2 regions of the Jeotgalibaca porci genome follow, and region 1 is predicted to be linked to the other one. Evidence: riboswitches for the same ligand, from Rfam matches in the RefSeq annotation. Region 1 holds a riboswitch; the other holds the start of a gene.
What was found. Region 1 has a riboswitch for magnesium ahead of mgtE (magnesium transporter). Riboswitches for the same ligand answer to the same signal wherever they lie in the genome.
Positions count from the first base shown of each region.

Region 2: linked by a shared signal. The riboswitch ahead of mgtA (magnesium-translocating P-type ATPase) and the one ahead of mgtE (magnesium transporter) in region 1 are both predicted to bind magnesium.

Region 1 covers NZ_CP049889.1:1,869,639-1,873,346, reverse strand. Annotated here, with positions in the region: gene mgtE (magnesium transporter) at 261-1,607, opposite strand; M-box (ykoK) riboswitch at 1,785-1,953, opposite strand; gene G7058_RS09510 (copper homeostasis protein CutC) at 2,003-2,635, opposite strand; gene G7058_RS09505 (bifunctional diguanylate cyclase/phosphodiesterase) at 2,735-3,708, opposite strand, start outside.
Region 2 covers NZ_CP049889.1:222,856-226,563, forward strand. Annotated here, with positions in the region: gene mgtA (magnesium-translocating P-type ATPase) at 1-1,128, opposite strand, end outside; M-box (ykoK) riboswitch at 1,314-1,479, opposite strand; gene G7058_RS01305 (glucose-6-phosphate isomerase) at 1,591-2,937, opposite strand; gene G7058_RS01310 (hypothetical protein) at 2,986-3,366, opposite strand; gene G7058_RS01315 (CvfD/Ygs/GSP13 family RNA-binding post-transcriptional regulator) at 3,410-3,708, opposite strand, start outside.

The sequences.
Region 1 (3,708 bases):
AAGCGACAATCCTACTATTATAAGCCAAAAAATTAAGAGAAGCGAATTTTATAAATCAGGCCGCCTGTCATTAACTATCTTAACTCCTTTATCCGCATTATAAAAGTACCTGATATTAAAAAGCAAAAGATATCCTTTTACGTTCCACCACAATCTAGAAATGTTGGTTTTCCTTGGTTTTTTAAGCTCTTTTTTAGCTCTCGAGCAAGCAAAAAAGGAGCGAAGGACTCTTATCCCTCTCTCCTTCTATATTTAGTATTCTATAATAAATGTAACAGGTGCGTTGCAATTGAAAAATAAATGATTAAGCCTAAAGCATCATTTATGGTTGTGATAAACGGACCTGAAGCAACAGCCGGGTCAAGCTTGAATTTATGGATGATAACCGGTATAACAGCTCCAACAACATTGGATAAACTTAGCGTTAGAAGCAACGATACGGCGATAATAATTCCTAAAATGGTATTACCATAAAATAAGGCTACAATTAAACCAAGAACGATTCCAGCAGCAGCTCCTATTATGGTCCCTACCAGAAATTCTTGCCAAATCGTTTTCCAGAATTCCTCACTAAACGGATTATCTCCGACTGATAATTTTCGAACAGCAACCGCAAGCGATTGTGTCCCCACATTTCCGGCTGAATCCATAATGATAGGAATAAATGCCGCCAACAAAACGACTTGATTTAATGTATCTTCAAACGAACTAATTAACGAAGCACTTATCATTCCTAAAAAGACCAATATAATAATCCAAGGCATCCGCACGCGGGCATCATTCCAGACACTTTCTTTAGCATTAGTGCTAGAGTCTGATTTACTAATTGCCGCAAATTCGTGGAAATCTTCTGTGACCTCTTCCGTTAATACGTCCATAACATCATCGACCGTGATAATTCCTTTCATTTTCCCAGCATCATCCAAAACTGGAATGGCAATTAAATCATATGCCTGCAGCATCTTTGCTGCCAACTCCTGGTCATTCGTAGTTGCCACCGACACTAGTTTTGTAACCATGATTTCTGTCAAAATCTTACTATCCGGATTTGTCATTAAATCACGCAACGACACAACTCCACATAGTTGCCCTTCGCCATTTAGAACATAGACATAATACACCATTTCAACTGTGAGTGCCGAAGCACGTAACCGCTCTGCGACATCTTTGACCGTTTCATTCATTGTCGCAATAACAAAACTCTTATTCATGATAGATCCAGCAGTCTCGGGATTAAAGGTCATAACTTCCTTGATTTGGCAGCGTAAATCTTCTTCTTGTAAGTGGAGTAATTCTTCTGCTTGTTCCTCCTCCAGAATGGATAGAAACTTAACAATGGTATCTGTTTCCATATAAGGCAGTAAGCCCGCTACATAATCTCGGGAAAATACCTCATAAACTTCTTTTTGTCCCTCAGTGTCCATCCATTTAAATAGATCTGAAAACTCAGCAGGTGTTAAAAAGCCTTCGATTTTCTCTTTGTTTTTCGGATACAAAGCGTGGTATAGCTCCTCTTGGTCCTTCAAGTGAAGCTTGAAGAAGCTGGAGCGGAACGCTTGGCGGTTGTTGTTTTTAGCAGCTTGGAAAATGTTTTCGTAGTTTTTCATGATTAGTAATCCCTCTCAAATAGGGGGCAATGTCCCCCTCAGTTATATTGTTTACCATTTTTTTATTGCACCTGGGCTTCGGGTCCATTACAACCACCTCCTGAAAGTTCATCTAAACAAAAAAAGCATGCTCCCAAAGAGCATGCAAAAATACAACATATGTGTACAGTAAAAGAATTCGCACCTCTTCGTCGAGTTTTAGCTCTGTACAGCATAGGGATTGTGAATCCCAGCTACGTTAAGAATTCCCTTAATTCGGAAATTCCTGTTGACCCATTGGCGTCTTTCGACGTTTCTGGGCAGCAGCATATCTCTAGTACAGTAACCTCACCTAACAAGGCTATTAAGTTTTTGTCTTAAACAGTTTAACATACTTAATTAAGCATGTCTAAGTTTTATACAATTCGAGTGCCGTGGACTTCCACAGCATCGATATGCGTCAACAATTCGTCTAAGTTGTTTTTCGTCAGTCCGCCGCCTGGCATGATTGTCATATCGGGGCTAATTTTCATCAGTTCAGCAATATTTTCAATGTTTTCAAAAATCGTTTTTTCAGCAGGTCCGCCGTGCGTTAAAATTCGTATGAATCCGTGCTCTTGCAGCCATAATAATGACTCTCTCTGTAAGTCTTTTGGTATGAGATCAAAAGCCATATGGAACACTAAAGTCATGTGTTTATTCTTTGCCAAAGTTGCGATTTCTTCCAAAAATGGTTTGTCCAATTCATTTTCGGCCGTCAAAGCACCTACTGCAATACCTTCTGGACGCAATTTGCTAATTTCTTCCAAGTCATGGATCATCATTGCTTTCTCCATAATCGAATAGACAAAATCTCCACCACGCGGTCTCAGCATAACGATAACGGATACATCATTATCATAGCAATATTCCGTTGAAACTTTTATTACCCCTAAACTTGGCGTTGTTCCGCCGACAGATAAGTTATCACAGAGTTCAATCCGTTTTGCTCCCCGATTAATTACTGCAGGTACATCTGTAAAATTTTCTACACATGCTTCTTTCAGCATCTTTCATCACCTCACATTAACTATAACCTTTTATTCTGCTGACTTCCATTCCCAGATAGTTTTATTTACAAAAATTAAAAAGCGCGAATACGGGTGATTTTATTTCCCCATATCAGCGCTTTTATTACTAAAATCCATTAAAAATTTCTCTGCCACTGATCGTTTCAGCGGTTGGCTAAAGTAGTAGCCTTGAATGCGTCGGCAGCCTAATCCAACGAGTGTATCCAGTTCTTCTTTTGTTTCGACACCTTCCGCAATCACATCAAAGTCTTTGTAATCTCTGAGTTTGAGGATACTCTCAATGAAAAGACGCCGCTTTTTATCTTTGATATGTTCGACTAATGATTTGTCCAGTTTTAGCGTAGTGATTTCAAATTCAAATAAGAAGTTGAAGTTTGAATACCCCATCCCAAAATCGTCAAGAGCAATTTTGAATCCATCTGCCAACAAATCATTAATAATCGTTATATTCTTGGCATTGGAATTCATGACCGTTCGTTCCGTAATCTCTACTTTTATTTTTTCTGGCGGAACGTCGTACTTTACGCACGTCTCCAGCAATCTCTCTCTAAAATCCTTTTGGAACAATTCAACCGGCGAAACATTAATCGAGAGTGTACCAAATTCCAGTCCTAGATCGATCCAACTGCGGGCAGTTTTTATAGTCTCTTGCAACAACCAGCGTCCAGTTTTCACGATATATCCTTTTTCTTCAGCAACAGGAATAAATTCAGCTGGTGAAACAAAGTCCAATCTTTTATTATTCCAACGCAACAGGACTTCAAATCCAGTGATTATATTATCTACAACGTTTAATTGTGGTTGATAAACAAGGTAGAATTCGTCGTTGTTCAAGGCATTAGCCAGTTCGCTTTCAATCTGCATCCCGCGATTAAACGTCTCCATCAATTCCGTATCAAAAAAACTGGCACGGTTACTGCCCTGCTCTTTAGAATGAGAAATTGCAAAGTCGGATTGTCTAATGAGTTCAATCGCATCTTTATCCGCATCCGGAAATAATGTCATACCAATGCTGACATTCAAATAAACGGGCAGCCCTTCAACAATCAGCG
Region 2 (3,708 bases), 650 kb from region 1:
TAAGGCTAAGACGTCTTCGCTTTCGTTACCCAGTGGGTCTAGGTGCTGCACTAACACCACTTTATCTTCCGTAATCGTTCCGGTTTTATCTGTACAAAGAACATCCATTGCACCTAAGTTTTGAATCGCATTCAATTCTTTAACGATTACTTTTTTACGTGACATTGTTATTGCACCTTTTGCAAGGTTACTTGTCACAATCATTGGCAACATTTCCGGAGTTAACCCTACCGCAATAGCAATCGAGAAGAAAAATGCCCCAGCCCAATCTCCTTTAGAAATACCGTTAACAAGGAAAACAATCGGCACCATTACGCCCATAAAACGTAAAAGAACTTTACTCACGTTTTTTACGCCACGATCAAAACTCGTCTCGCCACGAGAAGTCGTTGACTGGGAAGCGATATCTCCAAAAAAGGTAGACTGCCCTGTCTTTAACACCAATGCTTTTCCTTGACCACTAAGAACATCAGTCCCCATAAAGGCTAAATTTTCGAAATCCAGTGCCGTTACATTTTTCGGCTCTTCTCCTTCACTTTCATTCGCTACATATTTTTCTACAGGTAACGATTCGCCTGTTAACGAAGATTGGTTAACGAATAAATCCTTCGTCCAGAGTAAACGTGCATCGGCTGGAATCATGTCCCCCGTTGAAAGATTAACAATATCCCCTGGTACAACTTCATCGATCGGAATCTCTTTTGTTATTCCTTCTCGTGTAACAGAGCACGTCGTCTCAATTAATTCTTTTAACGCGAGGCTCGCTTTTTGAGAACGGTATTCTTGGAAAAAGTGCAGCCCTGCACTAAACAGAATCATTAATCCCATAATAATACTTGCATCGTAGTCTTTCGTAAATGCTGAAACTACCATTAAGAGTCCTAACACATAAATAAACGGATCATTAAAACCTTGTAAGAGTAAACGATACCAAGGCGTTGGCTTTTGTGTAGCCACTTCATTTAACCCGTATTTCTCCAAGCGTTTTTCAGCTTGAACGTGAGTCAAACCTTCTAGATTTGTACTCAGTTCTGCTAGTACCCCGTCATTTGATAGACGTCCTAGTCTAACCAATTCACTGTTTTTTGACTTTTTCTCTACATAAATATGTTTCTTTTTATTTGTCATTGCTATCGCTCCTTTTAAAGTGTGTCAGGTCATCATCCTGCTCTTCAGTACCTGCTTTATTATTATCCCTCTGATGTGGATTCATCCCAACCACCTCCTCGCACAATAGCCTTTAAAAACGAAAAAACCCTACTCCAATGAAGTAGGGCTTAACAAATAAATAGACGTAGCTATATATACTATCGTTTTGACCTCTTCGTCGAGTTTTAGCACTGCATGGCATAGGGGTTTCCCCCAGCTACATTAAGAATCCCCTTAATTCGAAGATTCCTGGTAACCCATTGGTGTCTTTGGACATTTCTGGGCAGTAGCGTATCTCACATGCAGACGCCTCACCTAACAAGGCTATTCAATTTTTTATCCTCAACTAGTATAGCGAACTTATTCAAATAGAGCAACCAATAAAGAGTAAACAAAAAAAGAAGCGCGTACCTTTTTTCAGTACACGCCTCTTTCCTTAGCTTATAAACGTTCGTTCAACTCTTTAGCAAGTTCTTCAAATCCTGGTTTACCCAGTAAAGCAAACATATTTTTCTTGTATGCTTCTACACCTGGTTGGTCAAACGGATTTACGCCATTCAAGTAACCAGAAATAGCTACTGCAATTTCAAAGAAATAAATCATATAGCCTAATGAGTAAGCATCCATCGCTGGAATAGTTAGCAACAAGTTCGGAACTTCGCCGTCTGTATGTGCCAACAACGTTCCTTGATACGCTTTTGTATTAACGAAGTCAATGTCTTTACCTTCCAAATACTTCAAGCCATCCAAATCTTCCGCTAATTCCGGAATCTGAATATTTTTACGTGGTTTGTCTACTTTAATGACTGTTTCGAAGATATTGCGTTGTCCGTCTTGGATATATTGACCCAATGAGTGCAAGTCAGTAGAGAAGTTCGCACTTGATGGGTAAATACCTTTATTATCTTTACCTTCTGATTCCCCGAATAATTGTTTCCACCATTCAGAGAAATATTGCATACCTGGCTCATAATTAATAAGCAATTCAGTAACTTTACCTTTACGGTATAGGATATTACGGATTACGGCATATTGATAAGCCTCATTTTTTGTTAGATCGGAAGTTGTATATTCTTTTTGAGCATCACGCGCACCTTGCATCATTGAATCGATATCTGCTCCACTAACAGCGATTGGCAATAGACCTACTGCTGTCAACACCGTGAAGCGTCCACCAATTTCATCCGGAATTACGAAAGTTTCGTATCCTTCTGTATCCGCTTCGTGCTTAGCAGCGCCACGTGCTTTATCAGTTGTTGAATAAATACGTTTACGTGCTTCTTCTTTACCGTATTTTTTAATCAACAATTCTTTGAATACACGGAAAGCGATAGCTGGTTCAGTCGTTGTACCTGATTTAGAAATCATGTTGACAGAAAAGTCGCGATCGCCGATTACTTCAATTAAGTCAGCTAAGTACGTAGAACTGATACTGTTTCCAGCAAAGAAGATTTGTGGTGTTTTACGAGCCGCGTCATCTTGCAAGTTATAGAATGTATGATTCAAGAAATCAATTGCAGCGCGTGCTCCAAGGTAAGAACCGCCAATACCGATTACAACCAGTACTTCTGAGTCTTCTTGAATTTTCTTAGCTGCAGCTTTAATACGTTTATACTCATCTTTATCGTATGTTTCAGGCCATTCAACCCAACCAGTAAAATCACTACCCGCGCCTGTACCTTCGCGAAGCGCTTTATCTACTGTGGTGACTTGGTCTTGTAAATACGTTAGTTCATGTTCATTAAAAAACGTTAATGCTTTAGTATAATCAAATTGAATATGTGCCATTCCAAACCCTCCATCTATTGTTCGTCCATTTTGAACCAAAGAATTTTATTAATTTACGGGGACAGTTCCATAATCATACGTATCTAATAAAGTAGTCAGTTCTTTAGAACGTCTCCAAGCCACGTCCTCAGTCCCAGCTAATAATACATTTGGATCTTCCGGTCGCTCTACTAAATCAAAAACAAATAACGAAACATTATTCGCATCTGCCTTTAAGTGCGCAAGATCCATAAGGCGAAAAGAGTCCGATTGTACATTAACAAATTTCAGCAGATGTTCCATGATGACACCCATCGGTAACTTGCCGCCGATTTCTGACTTTGCACTTAAAAATGAGATAGATTCTCCTCTATTATCGACAAGAAAATAAGTTTCTCCCTGGGCATTTGTTACCATGATAGTCCCTGCAACTACCCCTCTTTCAGCCATGACCAACCATCCCTCTTCCTAAAAAAGATATGTGTAAATATAATCATTCAAATTCTGCAATGCGGTTTTGCTCATCTTGTTGTGCTTCTTCTATCCATGTTGGCATAATATTACGCAGTGTTTCAAATCCTATTTGTGGAGTATAGCGTCGTCTTCTGTGTCTCTTTGGTTTGACATTAGACGGTATATCTAAAGTCTCCAAAGCACGCAACGATAAACTTATTTTTTTTGTGTATTCATCAATGTCAATAACCATTGCCTCAACTTCATCACCGATAGCGATAATTTCATCGAGATTGGTCACATAGCCATGCTGACATTCAGATATATGAATAAGGCCTT